3 regions of the Actinoplanes sp. NPDC051859 genome follow, and region 1 is predicted to be linked to each of the others. Evidence: riboswitches for the same ligand, from Rfam matches in the RefSeq annotation. Region 1 holds a riboswitch; each other region holds the start of a gene.

Region 1 (6,022 bases):
CGCGAAAACACCGCTACTGGTCATAGCGACGCCCAGAGCGGCTACGCCACCGAGGACCAGCCACTGCATGGACCGGGAACCTTTTCCGGCTGCTGTAGCGCTCGTGCCCATTTCTATACTCCCCCGCTCAATGTTGCTGACAGTGAGACAGTTCGGCTGGCACAAACCGGCCCTGAGCTGGGAAACCTCGAATTGGCTGGTAGCAACCTGTAAGCACCTTGGCTGCTTCACTGCCGCGACGGCCGCGCCGCGATCTCCGGCTCGCCCCGGACAAGATGGTGCTCGGTGATCCGTACGGCGGAGTCCGCGTCCACCCGTTCGTACCAGGTGTCTTCGGGGTGCACGACGACCAACGGGCCGAGATTGCAGGGCGCCAGACAGCCGGTCGCGGTGACGAGCACGTCGTCGTCGCCCAGACCAAGCTCGGCGAGCCGGCCGCTCAGGGCAGCGGCCACCTCGTTCGCGCCGTACGCCGTACAGCGTGGCCCGCGGCAGATGAGGACGTGCCGCCGGTGCGTGGTGAGCTGCGACCAGGCTGGGCTGCGGAACGGCCCGGGATTGCCACCGAGCGGCACGGAGGGACCGGCGGCCGCCTCGACCACCGCGCGGATCAGTGCGGGCTGGGTGGACAGTGGGGCGGAAAGGGCTATGCGGGGCCGCCGATCGCGGGTGGTGCACCAGTGCGCGACCGCTCGCCGGATCCAGGTGTCGAGGTAGCGGTCCGGCGGCAGGTGAGCACCGACGAGGAGCACGTCGTCGTCCGGCGGGACCTCGTCCAGGGCAGCGTGCAGGGACGGTTCGGCGCCGTCCAGAAAGCAGGCCCGGACTGGCAGCTCCAGCTCCGCAGCCGCGGCGGCGGCCAGCCGGTGCACCGCTTCGTGCCCGCCGTGGTGGGTCACCGACCGGGCGATCAGCAAAACGATCATGTCGGCGGCCGGTACGTGATGGTCGTGCGGCCGTGGTGCACGGTGACCTCGGCATCGACCTCGTAAACCTCGGCGAGCAGCGCGGGAGTCAGGACGGACTGCGGCGGACCGGTGGCGACGACCCGGCCGTGGTGCAGGACGACCACCGTGTCGCAGAACATCGCCGCCAGGTTCAGGTCGTGCAGGGCGGCCAGGGCGGTGACAGCGCTGCGGCGTACCAGATGCAGCAGTTGCAGTTGGTGGCCGATGTCGAGGTGGTTGGTGGGTTCGTCGAGCAACAGCAGTTCCGGCTCCTGGGCGAGTGCCCGGGCAAGCTGCACGCGCTGGCGTTCCCCGCCGGACAGGGTCTGCCAGCGACGATCCGCCCACCCGGCCAGGTCCACCCGGGCGAGGGCCTCGACCGCGACCGCCCGGTCGGTGTCACCATCGGCCCAGCGCGAGCTTCGGTGCGGCGTACGCCCCAGCAGCACCACGTCCAGCGCTGTCAGGTCCAGCTCGGTCTCGGCGTGCTGAGCCAGCAGCGCCGTCCGTCGGGCGATGGCGAGCCAGGACAGCGTGGCAAGGTCGGACTCGCCCAGCGACACGCGGCCGTGCTCCGGCCGGATCAGGCCGGCCGCCACCCGCAGCAGCGTCGTCTTGCCGGAACCGTTCGGGCCGAGGAGCCCGACCAGCGCACCGGGCGGCACAGCGCAGGTGACCTCGTCGAGGATGTGGACGGCGGGCACCGACCAGGACACGTCGTTGATCTCGAGCATCAGCGCACCTCTCGGCGGCGGAGCAGCCAGACGAAAGCGGGCACGCCCAGCAGAGCGGTGAGGACCCCGGCGGGTAGCTCTCGCGGCTCGAATGCTGTCCGGGCGGCCGCGTCCACCCAGATCATGAAGATCGCGCCGGCCAACACCACGACGGGCAGCAGCCGCCGATGATCGGGACCGGTGAAGAGGCGGGCGGCATGCGGCAGGATCAGCCCCACGAAGCCGATCGCGCCGCTGATCGCGACCAGGACGGCGGTCACCAGGGCGGTGGTGATCAGCAGCACCCGCCGGACCCGCCGGACATCGATGCCGAGGGTGGCGGCGGATTCCTCCCCGAAGGCGAACGCGTTGAGCGCCCGCGCTTGCGCGCCGATCACGAGCAGCGCGGCGCCGAGCACCGGTGCCGCCCAGGCCAGCGCGGTCCAGTCGACCCGGGCCAGCGACCCGGAGAGCCAGAAGGTGATCGACTGGGTGGCGTGCGGATCCGCCACCCAGATGATCACGAACGTGGTGAGCGCCGCGCACAGTTGGGCGACGGCCACCCCGGCGAGCACCACCCGGGTCGGCCGCAGCGCCGCCCGCCCGCCGGCCACGATGATCACCAGCCCGAACGCTGCCAGCGCGCCGATCAGCGCGCCGCCGCTGAGCGCGGCAACCCCACCACCGACGCCCAGGACGACGACCGCGACCGCGCCGAGGGACGCTCCGGACGAGACCCCCAGCAGGTACGGGTCAGCGAGCGGATTGCGGGTCACGGTCTGCAGCACCGCACCCGCCGCGGCCAGCCCGGCCCCGACGACGGCGGCGCCGAGCACCCGCGGCAGCCGCAACTCCCACACGATGTGGTCGCGCATCAGCGGCACGTCGGCAGTGGTCAGCCCGAGGTGGCCGGCGATCACCTCGCCGACCGTACGCAGGGAAAGGTCGGCCGGTCCGACCGTGACCGCCGCACCCACCGAGAGGACCAGGGCGACCGCGAGAACGCCGACCTTGACCGGAGTCAGCTGCCGGCCTTCGCGAGCCCCGCGGTCAGCGCCTCGACGGCGAGCACGTTGCGCACGCCGGCCGACGTGGCGGAGAACGGGACGACGATGAACCGCTGATTCTTGACCGCGGGCAGGTCCTTCAGCGTGGCGTGCTTCGCCAGGAACGCCTTCTTGGCGGCGGCGGGGTCCCAACTTGCGTCGATCAACACGATCGCGTCCGGGTTCCGCTCCACGACGGCTTCCCAGCTCGAGTCAGCCCAGGAGCCGGTGAGCTCGGCGAACACATTGGTGACGCCGGCCTCGGCCATGATCATGCCGGGGCTTCCGCAGCACGCGCCGACGCTCGGAGCGTCGGTGCCGGCGTCCCACCACAACACCTTCGCGTCCCGGCCGCTCGCCTTGGCCTTGACGATCCGGGCCTGCTGCTCGGCGATCAGTTGCTCGGCCCGGTCCGGCACCCCGAACACGGCGGCGATCTCGCGGATCTCGGTGAAGACGTCGGTCAGGGCCAGCTTTGCCAGGCGGGTCTCCTTCGGGCAGCCCGCCGCCGAGACGTACGAGCTCACGCCCAGTTTCTGCCACTCGGCCCGGTCACCGACACCCTCGGTGCCGAATGCGCTGGCGAACGACGCGTAGACGAAGTCCGGCTCGGTGTCGAGCAGCTTCTCCTTGGCCGGGTACTCCTTGGCGAGCACCGGCACCTTCGCGTAGGCGGCGGCGTACTCGGGCAGGATGGCGTCGTCGAGGTAGGCCGTGCCGATCATCCGGTCCTGCAGGCCGAGCGCGAGCATGATCTCGGTCGCCGGCTGGTTCATGGTCACCGCCCGCGTCGGCGGTTTGGCGATGGTGACGGGCGTACCGCAGTTGGCGAGCGTGACCGGCCCGCCCGCGGACGCCCCCGGCGCGGCCTTCGGCGCATCGGTGGCGCCGCACCCGGCGAGCAGGACGAACAGGACGGACAGCGGCGCGGTTACGCGCCAGGACAGGGAGGACCGCACAGCGGGACCACCTTCCAGCACCTCGTGGACGGGTCGAAACGGTGCCGTGGCCGGTCTCCTGGCTGACGGGTGGTGCGCCGATGGCCGGCCTTCCCAGGCTTGCGCCCAGTGACCTTGTGGTGGCCTCCGGCATCCCGATCACAGTGGCGAGGGCCGCGCCGGCATCACACCGGCTTCCCGAACACCACGGCGCGCCCACCCTAGCGGCTGGGCACCTGCCCATCCGCGCCGGGCCGCTCTGATCTGGTCAGCTGGTCCGGGTGTCCGGTTGCTGGCCGCGGTCGGGGTGCGCGGCGAGCCAGCCGTTGAGCCACTGGAACAGCGCCGGGAGCGTTTCGTTCCAGGTGGCGAAGTTGTGGCCGCCCGGGCGGCTGTCGTAGACGGTGGCGACGTCCGGCGTACGGATCAGCGGCCGGTAGGCGTGCAGGTCTGCCAGCGCCTCCTTGTCGCCGAGCCCGGCGGACAGGAACAGATGCATGGGCCGGGGCCGGCGCTCGTTGATGGTCAGCCGGGGGTCGTTGGCCCGGCGCAGGTTCAGGTCGCCCTGGTAGAGGTCGCCGGTGGAGCGGTCGATGATGGGCCGGAAGTAGCCGGAGAGGCTGGCTGCCGCGGAAAACTTGTCGGGATGCCGCAGGGCCAGGTTGAAGGCGCAGAAGCCGCCGGTCGAATAGCCCGCGACGGCCCAGTTCTCGGGACCGCTGGCCGCCCGGAAATGTCGGGTGAGGATCTCCGGCACATCGGAGGTGAGGAAGGTGTCGGCGCGGACCCCGGTGGCCGAGTCCACGCACTCGCTGTCCTTGCCGCGGACCGGGTCCTGCTCGGGCAGGACGGCGATCATCGGTGGCAGAGCCCGAGCGTTGATCGCCTTGTCCAGGGCTGCGCCGACGCCCATCGTCTTGAGCCAGCTGTCCACCGTGCCCGGATAGCCGGCCAGGAACATCACCACGGGATAGTCCCGCCGCGCGGCCTCGGGAGCGGTGTAGCCAGCCGGCAGGTAGATCTGTGCGGGCAGGTGATAGCCCGTCCGGGCGCCGGTCAACATCGCCGGGATCACCGTGCCCTTGTCGGCGCCGCCCGGGTGCTCGGCGATCCACCGGGCGATGGCGTCGTGACCCGTGTTGTCGGAAGTCAGCCGCGGGGCGTTGTGCGGGATCGTGGCGGCGTACCCGTCGGGTGCGCTCTGTCCCAACAGCTCGCCCAGGGTGACGTAGAAGTTGGCCTGCTTGTTCACTACGGCGCCGATGCTGAGCAGCAGCAACAGCTGGACGAGGATGAGGCCGGCGGCCCGGTGCGCGGTGCGGAACCGGCCGCGGTCCCAGAACTTCGCGGTCGCCACGGCGGCAAGGACCGTCAGGGCGCCGAGCAGGGCGATCAGCCAGCCGCTGGTGATGACGATGCTGTTCAACGGGGCACACTCGTTTCTGCGGCGGCGGGCTCGGGCAGGACGGTCGGGACGATCGCCGCGGCAGATCGTGCCGGGGCCGGTCGGCGTTGTCCCGGCGGAGTGACGAATCCCTCGGCGATGGCCGCGGCCAGGGCGACACGCGGCAGGTCTCGGCCGCGCGGGTAGCAGAGGAACCGAGGCGTCCAGTCCGGCTGATACTTGGCGTTGGCCCGGTAGAGCTGCTCGAGCTGCCACCAGCGGGAGGCGGCCATCAGCAGACCGCGCCAGCCGCGCAGCAGCGGTCCAGCCCCGAGCTGCTCACCCCGGGCGAAGGTGGCCCGGAACATTGCGAAGTTCAGCGAGACACGCTTGACGCCCAGCGCCTCGGCTCGGGCCATCAGCTCCACGACCAGGAACTCGAAGATGCCGTTCGGCGTGTTCGGGTCCTTGCGCATGAGGTCGAGCGACAGTCCGTCGGTGCCCCACGGCACGAAACCCAGCACCGCGGCGGGCCGGCCCTCGGCGTCACGCACCTCGGCCACCAGGTATTCGAGGTCGGTCGGGTCGGCGAATCGGCCCAGTGCCATGGAGAAACCGCGTTCCACCGGTCCGTCGCGCCACAGCTCGGCCTGCGCGGCCAGTTCGTCCATCGTGCTGGGTGCCGCGTCGCCGACCCGGTGGATTCGCACCTCGTAACCGGCCCGTTGCACCCGGTGCACGGCCTGTCGGACGCCGCGCATGGGTCGGCCCTCCACGCTGAACTCGCCGGTGTGCAGGATGGCCTCGTCGCCGATCTCCAGCACCCGCAGGCCAGCCCGGTCGTACGCCCGCGCCGCGGCCTGCCCCGCGCCGAGCACCGCCGGGGTCCAGCCGTTGGCGATCGCCTCGTCGCGCCACGCCTTGATCGCGCCGGGCCATTCCGACTGTTTGCCGATCGGGTCACCGCTGGCAAGGCTGACCCCGTTGACCTGGC
Region 2 (6,022 bases), on a different contig from region 1:
GAGGACGGCTTGGCGGCGACGCTGGCGGGTGGTGAGGCCGTCGTTCGGCACCGAGGTGACCTGTCCCTGCGGCATCAGGCAGCCCTCCGGTGGGATCCGTGGGCGCCCGGCCCGTTGGCAGCGAGTGCGTCCAACGGCATGACGTCGGCGTGCAGGGCGGCGGCCAGGCGGCGGGCCAGGCCCAACCGCACCGGGCCGGACTCGCAGTCGACCACGACGGTCGCGACCCCGGCGAGGGCGGGCGCGACCTCGACCGGGTCGCCGCCGCTGGTGGCTCGCCCGTCGGTGACGACCACCAGCAACGGGCGGCGGCGCGGATCGCGGCGGCGCTCGGTGGCGCTGGTGGCGGCGGCCTGCCGCAGCCCGGCCGCGAGGGGGGTGCGGCCCCCGGTCCGTAGGCTCGCGAGGCGCAGCACACCGACCTCGTGGCTGGAGGTCGGTGGCAACACCTGCTCGGCCGTGGAGCCCCGGAAGGTGATCATGCCAATCCGGTCCCGGCGCTGGTACGCGTCGCGCAGCAGCGACAGCACAGCGGTCTTGACCACAGTCATCCGCTGACGGGCCGCCATCGAGCCGGAGGCGTCGACCACGAACAGGACCAGGTTGGCCTCCCGCCCGACGTGCACCGCCTCACGCAGGTCACGCGGCTGCACGCAGGAGACGGCCCGCAACGACCCGGGAACGGGTGTCGCGGTGGCCCGCCGGTGCAGGGCTGCCCGGAGCGTGGCCGGCAGGTGCGGCGCCCCGGCCAGCTTGCCGTGCGGCACCCGGGAGCCGACCACGCGGCCGCGGCGCGCAAAGGCCGGTGAGCGTCGACCGGCGTGGCCGCCTTCACCGCGCGCGCCGATGCGGAATGTGCGCGGCCGGTACGCCGTTCCCGCCTGCGCCGCACCGCCGGCGGCTTGCCCAGGCTTGTCCTCAGTGTGCTCCCGCGGATCCGCGGCGTCCCGCGGATCCCGGTCGGCTGCGGGCTCCGGACCACGGTCATCCGCACCACCGCCGGGGTCGGCACCCGCAGCACCGCTGCCGGGACCGCTACCACCGGGCTCGCCCTGGTCAGGACCGTTGTCTGGACCGTTGTTGTCGGGCCCACCACCGTTGTCGGGCCCACCGTCCGGGCTGCCGCCGTCGGGCCCGCCGTCCGGGTCGTCGTCGGACTCCGGCGGGGCCTCCGCGTCGGCCTGCTCGAGGGCCTCTTCGAGGCGCTGCTCATCGGTGCCGGGCGGGTCCAGCGGGTCCTTGCGGCGGCGGTGCGGCAGGGCCAGCCGGGCGGCGTCGCGAATGTCGTCGGCCGTGACCCGGTCCCGGCCGTGCCAGGCGGCAAGGGCCACCGCGCACCGGGCCACCACGATGTCGGCGCGCATGCCGTCCACCCCGTACGCGAGACACACCCGGGCAATCCGGTCCAGCTCGGCGTCCGGCAGGTGCACCGCGGGCAGGGCGGCCCGCGCGGTCACAATCCGCGCGGCGAGAGCTTCCTCGGCGGCACCGAAGCTGGCCGCGAACCCGGCCGGGTCTGCCTCGTACGCCAGCCGTCGCCGGACGACCTCAGCCCGCTGCACCGCGTCCCGAGGGGCCGCCACGGTCACCACCAGCCCGAACCGGTCGACGAGCTGCGGCCGCGGCTCGCCCTCTTCCGGGTTCATCGTGCCCACCAGCAGGAACCGGGAGGCGTGCTTGACCGACACGCCGTCGCGCTCGACATGTGCCCGGCCCATCGCCGCCGCATCCAGCAGCAGGTCCACCAGGTGGTCGGGCAGCAGGTTGACCTCATCGACATAGAGGGCGCCCCGGTGTGCCGCGGCCAGCAGACCCGGCTCGTACGCCTTGACACCGTCTGCGAGCGCACGCTGGATGTCGAGCGTGCCCACCACCCGGTCCTCGGTGGCGCCGACCGGGAGCTCGACCAACGCGGCGGGCCGGTGCCCGTGCGGAGCGTCGGCCTCGTGCGGGCCGTCTGGGCAGCCGGAGTCGGGCGCCGTCGGGTCGCAGGCGAACCGGCAGCCCCGGACGACGTCGACTTCGGGCAGCAACGCGGCGAGGGCGCGCACGACGGTGCTCTTGGCGGTGCCCTTCTCGCCGCGGACGAGCACCCCGCCGACGGCCGGAGACACCGCCGTGAGCAGCAGGGCAAGGCGCAGATCGTCGAGCCCGACGACGGCGGAGAACGGGTACGGCGTCACGCCACGATCCTTCCCGCGGGTGTCCACGCCCGCGTGTCAAAGGGAGCGAGCGGCAGGAGTCTCCTGACTCCCAGGCGGCCGTAGCCGCCCGGTCACAGTGGCGGGACCGTCCCGGATTTGCACCGGGTTCCTCCGCTACCGCTCGTCGGTCACTCTGTCGCACCGCCGCCCGCGCCGTCAACGCGACCCGTCGTGGCCATCCTCACCCGGCCGCCACCCGGCACTCGCAGGACAGCGCGGGCGGCCCGCGGCGAGCACCCCGCCACCTTGCGCCCACGGCGGCTGGCCTGTTCCACGGGCCGGCGGCCGAATGCGGCGCCGGTGCATCAGTGCGGTCTGTCGGGGACGTGCTCGTCGCGGGCGCCGACCGCCTTCTCGGTGCCGGGCAGCGGCGAGGGCGCCAGCCGGTCCAGTTCGGTCAGGACGTCGGTGACTGCCAGTGCAGACCGTTCCACGAGCGGCCGGAGCCGCCCGTACAGCGCCGCGTCGGCCGGGTCGGGGTGGGTGCGCGCGGTGACGTCGACCAGGTCCGCGGCGCGGTCCAGGTCGGGCAGGCGGCCGATGGCGTGCAGCCCGAGCAGGCAGGCGCCCATCGCGGTACCCTCCGGCGTGTCGGCGATGGCGACGGGCAGGTCCAGCGTCGCGGCGAGGATCTCGACCCACAGCTCGGAGGCCACCGCTCCCCCGGTGGCGCGGACTTCACTCAGCTCGATCCCTTCGGCCCCGAAGGTGTCCCGGACCAGGGCCAGCTGCTGGCACACCCCCTCGACGGCAGCGCGGACCAGATGCGCGCGGCCGTGTTCGCGGCGCAGCCCCAGATAGGCCCCGCGCATCCCGCCACGCCACCACGGTGCCCGTTCCCCCAGCAGGTACGGCAGGCAGAGCAGGCCGTCGCTGCCCGCCGCCACCGCCGCGGCTTCGACCAGCAGCGCGGCGTCGCGGACGTCGGCGTCCTCGCCTTCGGCGGCGGGACGGTCGAAGCCTTCCGCCATCGTCTGGCCGGCCCAGCGCACCACCGAACCGGCGTTGTTGACGGCGCCGCCGAGCACCCAGCGGTCTTCGGTGAGGGCGTAACAGAAGAGCCGCCCGGCAGCGTCGGCGGTGGGCTTGCCCACGACCGTCCGCAACGCTCCGCTCGTCCCCAGCGAGACCGCGGCGACGCCGGGCGGGGTGGCGCCCACGCCGAGGTTGGCGAGCGGCCCGTCGGCGGCGCCGATGATGAGCGGGGTGTCCGGGGCCAACCCGGCCGCGGTGGCGACGTCGGGATGCAGGCGCAGAGCGGTGGTGGTCGGCACGACTTCAGCGAGCCGGGTGGCGTCGATGCCGGCGAGATCCAGGGCCTCGGGATCCCACCGACGCTCATGGATGTCGTAGAGCCCGGTGCCGGACGCCACCGACAGGTCGACGACGAAATCCGCCCGGGCCAGGCCGCCCAGCACGATCTCCTTGACGCCGCCCCAACGCGGAGTGTCTCGCAGCATCCTCGGCTCGTGCGCACGCCACCAGGCCAACTTCGCCAACGGCGACATCGGATGCACGGGCGTGCCGGTGCGGGCCTGCAGGGCTTTGGCGCGGCCAGACGCGACGATCGCCTCGGTCTGCGGCGACGAACGGTTGTCCGCCCAGGTCATGAGCGGACCGGCGGCGGTACCGCTGCCGTCCAGTGGCGCAAGGCCGTGCAGGAAGGCGCTGAGGCTGACCGCGAGCACGTGGTCGCCACGCTCCCGGCACTCCTGCGCCACGGTGACGAGCGCCTTGGCGGCGGCGTCGCGCAACTCGGCGGGGTCAAGTTCGGCTCGGCCCGGGCCGGGCACGGACAGCGGATAGTGCACGCTCGTGGCAGCGCGGACCTCGCCGTCGAGGCCGGCGGCAACCGCTTTCGTCGCAGTAGTTCCGGTGTCGATCCCGATGACGACGTCCATGCATCCTCCCGAATCCCGCGCCACTGCCGGCTCGTCGAGCAGGAACATGCCCGATGGGCCGTCCGGTCATGCGGCCGGTGCGATGATGGGCGGGTGCGGGTGCTGATCGTCACGTCGGGCTCCACCGGCGACGTGGCCCCGTACACGGGATTGGGAGCCCGGCTCCAAGCCGCCGGTCACGACGTCACCGTCGCCACGCACGAGCATTTCCGCGACCAGGTCGCGCTGCCGTTCGTGCCGCTGCCCGGCGACCTGCGGGAGATCCTCCCGCAGGCCCACGGTCAGGACGGCCGCGGTTCGGGGACCGGACCCCGGGCGTTGGTCCAGCTGCTGCGCATCGCGCGCCCGCTGGTCGCGGAGCTGGGTGCCGGAATAGCCGCTTCCGTACGCGAGACGCAACCCGACGTCGTCCTGCTCTCCACAGTGGTCGCTCCCCTCGGCTATCAGGTCGCCGAGGCCGCGGGCATCGGTTGCGCAGGAGTCTTCCTGCAACCGATCCATCCCACCGGCGCGTTCGGTCCGGTGCTGCTGGGCGGGCGTTCCGCCGGCCCGCTCGGCAACCTGCTGTCCGGCCGACTCGCCGAAGCAGCGGCACGCCCGCTCTACCGCGGTCCGGTCCGTGAGCTGCGGTCCCGCCTGGGCCTGCCCCGCCGCAGCCTCTCCCGGTTGCAGCACGACCAGCGGCATCGGTGGCCGACGTTTCACGGGTTCAGCCCGGTCGTGGTGCCGCGCCCGTCGGACTGGCCGGCCTCGCAGGAGGTCGTCGGCTACTGGTGGCCTGCGCGGCCGCCGGGGTGGACGCCGCCGCCGGAGCTGTCCGCGTTCCTGGCCGCCGGCCCGCCACCGGTGTTCGTCGGCTTCGGCAGCATGGCCCCCGGGCACGGAGACCGCCTGTCCGGCCTGGTCCGGGCGGCCATCCGGCAGACCGGCCGCCGCGCCATTGTGCAGGCCGGCTGGTCGGGGCTGCGCGGCGCCGGCGACGACCCCGACGTGTTGAGTATCGGCCCGGTGCCCCACGACTGGTTGTTCCCGCAGCTGGCAGCGGTGGTGCATCACGCGGGCGCGGGCACCACGGCGGCCGGGCTGCGCGCGGGAGTGCCGGCCGTGCCCGTGCCCGTGCTGGCGGACCAGCCGTTCTGGGCGCGCCGGCTGCACGACCTCGGGGTGAGCCCGGCGCCGATTCCGCTGTCCCGGCTCCGCGCCGACCGGCTGGCGGCGGCTCTGACGGCGGTCACGACCCAGCCCGCCTTCGCACAGCGAGCGCAAACGATCGCCCAGCGGCTCGCCGCGGAGGACGGCGCCGCCCGGATCATTACCTGGCTGGACGGCGTCCAGTGAACCTATCCATCGTGCCACGCGGTCCACTTACCACGCGTTCCTGCCCGAAAACACTGCGGCCCGCTACCCGAAACGCCGCGCGGCCGCCCCGGAGAACCGGGACGGCCGCGCGGGACGAACGAAACTCAGCGCTCGCTGATCGGCACGAACTGCCGCTCGGCTTCGCCGGTGTAGAGCTGGCGCGGGCGGCCGATCTTGGTGCTCGGGTCGGCCATCATCTCGCCCCACTGCGCGATCCAGCCGGGGAGCCGGCCGAGCGCGAACAGCACGGTGAACATCTTCGTGGGGAAGCCCAGAGCCTTGTAGATCAGGCCGGTGTAGAAGTCCACGTTGGGGTAGAGCTTGCGCGACACGAAGTAGTCGTCCGCGAGGGCGATCTCCTCGAGCTGGAAGGCGATCTCCAGCAGCGGGTCGGGACGCTCCAACGTGGAGAGAACTTCCTTCGCAGCCTTCTTCACGATGGCGGCGCGCGGGTCGTAGTTCTTGTAGACCCGGTGGCCGAAGCCCATCAGCTTGACACCCTTTTCCTTCGCCTTGACCCGGCGGACGAAGGACTGGACATCGCCACCGTCGGCGCGG
Region 3 (6,022 bases), on a different contig from region 1:
ATCCCGGCCAGCAGCGGCGCCGCGTCGGCCGTCATTTCGCGGCGGTCAGGTCTCGCAGCCGAGTGAGCAGTTCCGCCGGGTCACCGACAGCCTTGCCCTGGGCGAAGGCGTCATTGCCGCCGCCTCGGCCGGCTAGGAGCACCTTGATCAGATTGCTGGCGGACAGGCCGCGCTCGATACCGGCGGGGTTGACGGCCACGACGATGCCTGACCCGGCGACCACACCGATCACGGCGGGCCGGTTACCGAGCCGCTGGCGGACCTTCTCGGCCAGGCTCTTGCCGTCTCCGGTGCTGGTGACGCCGACGTAGGCGATGCCGTCGACGTCGACGGCCTGATCGGCGTAGAGCTCCGCGTCCAGGTCGACCAGGCGGTTGCGCAGGTCGGCGGCCTCACGTTCGACCTGCTTCATGCGGTTCAGCAGGGCGGCGACCCGGTCCGGGAGTTCCTCGGGGCGGGCTTTGAGCTGCGCGGCGAGCCGGCCGACCAGGTCACGTTCGCGGGCCAGGTAGCGGAACGCCTCGATGCCGGTGACTGCCTCGATGCGGCGCTGCCCGGCACCGACGGACGACTCGCCGGTGACCGCGAGCGACCCAATCTGCGCGGACCGGTCCACGTGGGTGCCACCGCACAGTTCCCGCGACCAGTCGCCGCCGATCTCGACCACGCGTACGGTCTCGTCGTAGGTCTCGCCGAACAAGGCGAGCGCGCCCGCGGCGCGGGCCTGCTCCAGGGACAGGTAGCGCACGCCGACGGGCAGGTCCCGGCGGATGGCCAGGTTGGCGACCTCTTCCACCTCGCTGCGGGCGCTGTCGGACAGGCCGCCGCGCCAGGCGAAGTCGAGGCGTAGATAGCCGGGCCGGTTGTAGGAGCCGGACTGCAAGGCGGTCGGGCCGAGCACCTGCCGCAGCGCCGCGTGCACCACGTGGGTGCCGGAGTGCGCCTGCCGGGCTCCTGTGCGCCAGTCCGGGTCGACCATCGCCCGCACGTTGTCGCCGACGGCGAGGCCACCGTCGAGGACCCGTACGGTATGCGCGATCAGGCCTTTGACCGGCCGTTGCACGTCGATGATCTCGGCCCTGAGGTTGGGGCCGGTGAGCAGGCCCGCGTCGGAGTCCTGGCCGCCGGATTCCGCGTAGAACGGCGTACGGTCCAGAGCGACAGTGACGATTTCCCCGGCCTGCGCCGCACCGGCGGGCTGGCCGCCCGCCCAGATCGCGACGATCTTCGACTCGGTTTCCAGGCATTCGTAGGCCAGCCACTCGGTCGGTCCGGACGCGTCGAGCACCGTGCGGTAGGCGGACAGGTCGGCGTGGCCGGTCTTGCGGGCCTTCGCATCCGCCTTCGCGCGTTCGCGCTGCTCGGCCATCAACGCCCGGAATCCGTCGGCGTCGACCTGCACGCCCTGCTCGGCGGCGATCTCCAGGGTCAGATCGATCGGGAATCCGTACGTGTCATGCAGCTGAAAGGCCTTGTCGCCGCCCAGCCGGGTCTTGCCCGCCTGCTTGGTCTCGGCGATAGCGGTGTCCAAAATGGTGGTGCCCGCGCGCAGCGTGGAGAGGAAGGTGTCTTCCTCGCCGTATGCCGCCGACGCGATGCGGTCGAAGTCCGTGGCGAGTTCCGGGTAAGAAGGGGCCATGCAGTCGCGTGCGATCGGCAGCAGCTCCGGCAACGCCTTGTCGTGCCAGCCGAGCAGCCGCATGGACCGGATCGCGCGGCGCATGATGCGGCGCAACACGTAACCGCGGCCTTCGTTCGACGGGGTGACGCCGTCGCCGATCAGCATGAGCGAGGTGCGGACGTGGTCGGCGATCACGCGGAGTCGGACATCGTCGGGGTGGCTTTCGGAGGCAGCCGGGCCCGACTGCTTGCCGTAGGTCTTGCCGGTCAACTCGGCGGCCTTGGCCAGGATCGGGCGGACCTCGTCGATCTCGTACAGGTTGTCGACGCCCTGCAGGATCGATGCCATCCGTTCGAGGCCCATGCCGGTGTCGATGTTCTGCGCGGGCAGGTCACCGACGATCCGGAAGTCCTCCTTCGATGCGACGTCAGCGATCTCGACCTGCATGAAGACCAGGTTCCAGAACTCCAGGTAACGGTCCTCGTCCACCTCGGGGCCGCCTTCGGGACCGTAGGCGGGGCCACGGTCATAATACAGCTCCGAGCAGGGTCCAGCGGGGCCGGGGATGCCCATCGACCAGTAATTGTCGCGTTTGCCGCGGCGCACGATCCGGTCGGCGGGCATGCCGGTCTGTCGCCAGATGTCGATGGCCTCGTCGTCGTCCAGGTAGACCGTGGCCCAGATCCGCTCGGGGTCCAGCCCGAAGCCACCCTCGGCGACCGGCTTGGTGGACAGGTCCCAGGCGAGGGGGATCGCGCCGGCCTTGAAGTAGTCGCCGAAGGAGAAGTTGCCGTTCATCTGGAAGAACGTGCCGTGCCGGCTGGTCTTGCCGACCTCGTCGATGTCCGGCGTCCGGATGCATTTCTGCACGCTGACGGCTCGCCGGTAGGTCGGGGTGCGCTGGCCCAGGAAGAACGGCACGAACTGGACCATGCCCGCGTTGATGAACAGCAGGTTCGGATCGTCGATGGCGGGCAGGGGCGCCGAGGGCACGACCGTGTGGCCGTTAGCCTCGAAGTGCGCCAGGAAGCGCCGCTTGATCTCCGCTGTCAGCATCACTGCACCCCTTATTGCCGGCAACTGGCAACTGCATCGTATGGGTGACAGAGGTCCGCCGTTCCAGGACCCCTCGGCCGCGCTCCGATTCGCAACTCTTTGGGGGGATCGTCAGGTCCTGGCTGCTCGGTCGACAGGCAGTGTCGGCGGTGCGGCCGCCGCCCCGCGCTTCGCACGCCACCCGTGCGATGCTGCCCGGTGTGGATGCCGCCGGGTCATCTCGCCGGGATGTCCGTCGCTAAGCTGAGCCGCGCAGCTGGTTCGCCACAGCCCTCAGGTTGTGGCGTCGTAAGAGGGAACCCGGTGGGAATCCGGGGCTGCCCCGCAGCGGTGAGCTGGAACGACCGCCGTCATCGGCACTGGGCCTTGAGGGGCTTGGGAAGCGACGGCCAGTAGGAGATCGGATCGGTTCCGGTCGTGCCCGCGAGTCCGAAGACCTGCCACTGCCCTGCGCGTGTCCGCGCGTGGTGTAGTCGGTGACCTCGAGGGCGGGTCGGCGGTGCGCGAGGCGGAATTCTGTGTGGGCGACGGCGACGATGCCGTTCGTCCGGACGAGGCTGGACCGGAACCGACAGGGTTGAGTGCGGGCGCGGTGGCGCGCCGGCTTGGTGTCGCGCCGACGACGTTGCGGACGTGGCATCAGCGTTACGGTTTGGGCCCGAGCGGGCATGAGCACGGCCGGCATCGTCGTTACACCGCGGACGATCTCGATGTGTTGGCGGCGATGGCCCGGTTGACCGCGCGGGGGATGCCCGCAGCGGAGGCGGCCCGGATGGCTCGCCGGGCGGATCTTTCCGGATGTTCGGCGCCTGAGGGCGATCCCGCGACCGCTTCGGCGGCGCGGGGTATCGCTCGGGCGGCGCGGCGTCTGGATGTGCTGACCTTGCGGGAGACGTTGGCTGCCGCGGTGGCTGAGCGGGGCGTGGTGCCGACGTGGCATGTGCTGGCGGCCCCGGCGTTCGTGCATTTGAGTCGTGCGCGGGTGGTTGAGCCGTTGCGGGATGCGGCGCGGCGGGTGTTGGGCCGGTGTTTGAGTGAGGTGTTCGCCGCTGTGGTACGTCCGCCGGCCGGCACTGATGTCCGGGTAGTGCTCGCTGCGCCGCCGCGCAGCAGGGACTTGGTGGCTTTGGACGCTCTCGCTGCGGCTCTCGCCGAGCAGGGGGTCGGCTCTCTTCATCTTGGCGCGGTGCCGGACGCGGCTTTGCTCGCGGAGGTGGCGAGCCGGATTCGTCCGGCTGTTGTGGTGTTGTGGAGCCATGCCCCGCACGACGTGTTGCCGGACTTGGTTGTCGCGGCCGGTTCACCGCTGGTGGTGGGGGCTGGCCGCGGCTGGGACGGGCAGCCTGGTGTGGAAGTGGGTGCGACGTTGGCAGATTGCGTCGCGCTGAGTATCGCCGCGCTGCGCTGATGACGGAGGTCAGCGGTCGGTGAACGTCGGTGGGCGTTTGGCGACAAGCGGCCACGGCTGTCGGGCGGTCCTGCACGGCGAGTGGCTATCTCACTGTGACCTACGTAACGCCGATCGGGTTAGCCGTGTCGCCATGCGATCTACGAAGATCTCTGAGACTTGCCTCGCCGGCAACACCGGATGGGGTGCCGTTACCAGGAAGTTGCTCAGGGTGAAATCGACGAGGGCTCGTGATCGGTATTTTGACGCTCTGCGGGCGGCGGCGATCGTCAGGGTGGTGCTGCTCCACACCTTCTGGTCGTACATTCTGCAGGCAACCTTTCCGTCCATGGGCCTCATGTTCGCCATCGGTGGATCGCTGACTGCCGCATCGGCGGACCGTTCACCGCGGCGCGCGATCCTCACCCGGTTGCGCCGATTGCTGCCCGCTCTCTGGGTTTTTGGCCTGGTGATCGTGCCGCTGATGTTCTTACTCGGCTGGTCGAATGACCTCCAGTGGCCTACGCAGGCACCCGCCTGGCCGAACATGCTGTTCTGGGCCTTCCCGGCTGGGCTCCCACCGTACAGCGATCTCGGGCAGCGACTGGGCTTGGAGGTGCTGTGGTATCTCAATACGTACCTCTGGCTGGTCCTTCTCACGCCGCTGCTGTTGCGCCTCTACCGCAAGTGGCCTCTTCCGACGGTTCTCCTGCCGCTCGTGGGGCTGCTGCTCATCGTTGGCTGGCGGGACAGCATCAGCCACTATCCCACTTACTGGCACCTGCAAAATTTGCTCTCCTATGGAACGTGCTGGATGCTCGGAATAGCACACCGCGCCGGCGATCTCGGTAAGCTGCGGCCAGCGGTAGTGATTGGCGTAGGGACCGCCGCTATCGGTGGTGCGCTGACGTGGGCGATCATGCATCCGGTCGACGGTGTGTTCCTTTTGGCCGCACACCCTGTTGCGTTTTCCATCTTCCAAATCGGCTTCGTGCTCCTGCTGTTCCGCTGGTCGCCACCCATGGGTTGGCTAGCTCGGTGCCGGCCGCTCGACGGCTTCGTATCGATGATCAATAATCGGGCCGTTTCGATCTATCTGTGGCACATGCCAGCTATTGCGGTCGGCGTATATGTGGTCGATCCCTCGATCGTGACGCTGAAACGTCCTGATGACCTGCTCTCCTGTCTGATAGTCCTCGCCATTGCCCTGCCGCTGCTCGCCCTGGCGGTCCTCGCCTTCGGCTGGGTGGAGGACCTCTCGGCACGACGACCCCCACGCATCTCGCCGTTCGTCAAACGTGGGGCAGTCCGGCAACCTGATTCGGGGCCAACTGATCCGACGCTGACTTCCAGGCTCGGAGCGACCTAATTTCGCTTCGTCAGTCCAGCTCGGCGGCGCGGGCTTCGAAGATGGTTCGCTCGCGGGTGTTACGGGTCATTGCGGCGGCCCGGCGGAACTCCTCCCGCGCTTCGGTCGGGCGGCCGAGTTTGGCGAGCAGGTCGGCGCGGACGGCCGGCAGGAGGGGGTAGTGCGGCAGAACCAGGGCATCGACGATGGCGAGGGCGCGAATCGGGTCGTCAGCGTGGCTGATCGCCACGGCACGGTTCAGGTCCACGATGGGTGACGGTGCGACGTAGGCGAGGACCTCGTACAGTGCGGCGATCCGCTCCCAGTCGGTGTCTTCGGCTCTGCCGGCTCGGGCGTGGCAGGCGGCGATCGACGCTTGCAGGGCGTACGGTCCGAAGGTGCCCTCGGCGCGGGTGAGGGCGTCGAGTCCGCGCCGGATGGACAGGCGGTCCCAGCGCCGCCGGTCCTGGTCCTGCAAAAGGATGGGGGTGCCGTCGGCGGCGGTGCGGGCGGGGATTCGAGATGCCTGAAGTTCCATGAGCGCCACCAGTCCCTGCGCTTCGGGTTCCTGTGCGGCGAGTCCGGCCAGGACCCGGCCGAGCCGCAAGGC

Evidence for each region. Region 1 has a riboswitch for cobalamin ahead of ACIA1L_RS25420 (ABC transporter substrate-binding protein). Riboswitches for the same ligand answer to the same signal wherever they lie in the genome.
Region 2: another riboswitch for cobalamin. It lies ahead of ACIA1L_RS24380 (VWA domain-containing protein); the one in region 1 lies ahead of ACIA1L_RS25420 (ABC transporter substrate-binding protein).
Region 3: another riboswitch for cobalamin. It lies ahead of ACIA1L_RS30690 (MerR family transcriptional regulator); the one in region 1 lies ahead of ACIA1L_RS25420 (ABC transporter substrate-binding protein).

The regions. Positions count from the first base shown of each region.
Region 1 covers NZ_JBITBX010000011.1:11,790-17,811, forward strand. The annotation lists gene ACIA1L_RS25400 (TasA family protein) at 1-69, opposite strand, end outside; gene ACIA1L_RS25405 ((2Fe-2S) ferredoxin domain-containing protein) at 228-926, opposite strand; gene ACIA1L_RS25410 (ABC transporter ATP-binding protein) at 923-1,681, opposite strand; gene ACIA1L_RS25415 (FecCD family ABC transporter permease) at 1,681-2,637, opposite strand; gene ACIA1L_RS25420 (ABC transporter substrate-binding protein) at 2,682-3,665, opposite strand; cobalamin riboswitch at 3,696-3,869, opposite strand; gene ACIA1L_RS25425 (alpha/beta hydrolase) at 3,913-5,070, opposite strand; gene ACIA1L_RS25430 (phosphatidylglycerol lysyltransferase domain-containing protein) at 5,067-6,022, opposite strand, start outside.
Region 2 covers NZ_JBITBX010000010.1:73,290-79,311, forward strand. The annotation lists gene cobO (cob(I)yrinic acid a,c-diamide adenosyltransferase) at 1-75, opposite strand, end outside; gene ACIA1L_RS24380 (VWA domain-containing protein) at 75-2,183, opposite strand; cobalamin riboswitch at 2,217-2,341, opposite strand; gene ACIA1L_RS24385 (gluconokinase) at 2,510-4,105, opposite strand; gene ACIA1L_RS24390 (glycosyltransferase) at 4,199-5,443, shown strand; gene ACIA1L_RS24395 (citrate synthase) at 5,569-6,022, opposite strand, start outside.
Region 3 covers NZ_JBITBX010000018.1:84,680-90,701, reverse strand. The annotation lists gene alaS (alanine--tRNA ligase) at 32-2,677, opposite strand; cobalamin riboswitch at 2,918-3,137, shown strand; gene ACIA1L_RS30690 (MerR family transcriptional regulator) at 3,132-4,085, shown strand; gene ACIA1L_RS30685 (acyltransferase) at 4,219-5,433, shown strand; gene ACIA1L_RS30680 (RNA polymerase sigma factor) at 5,444-6,022, opposite strand, start outside.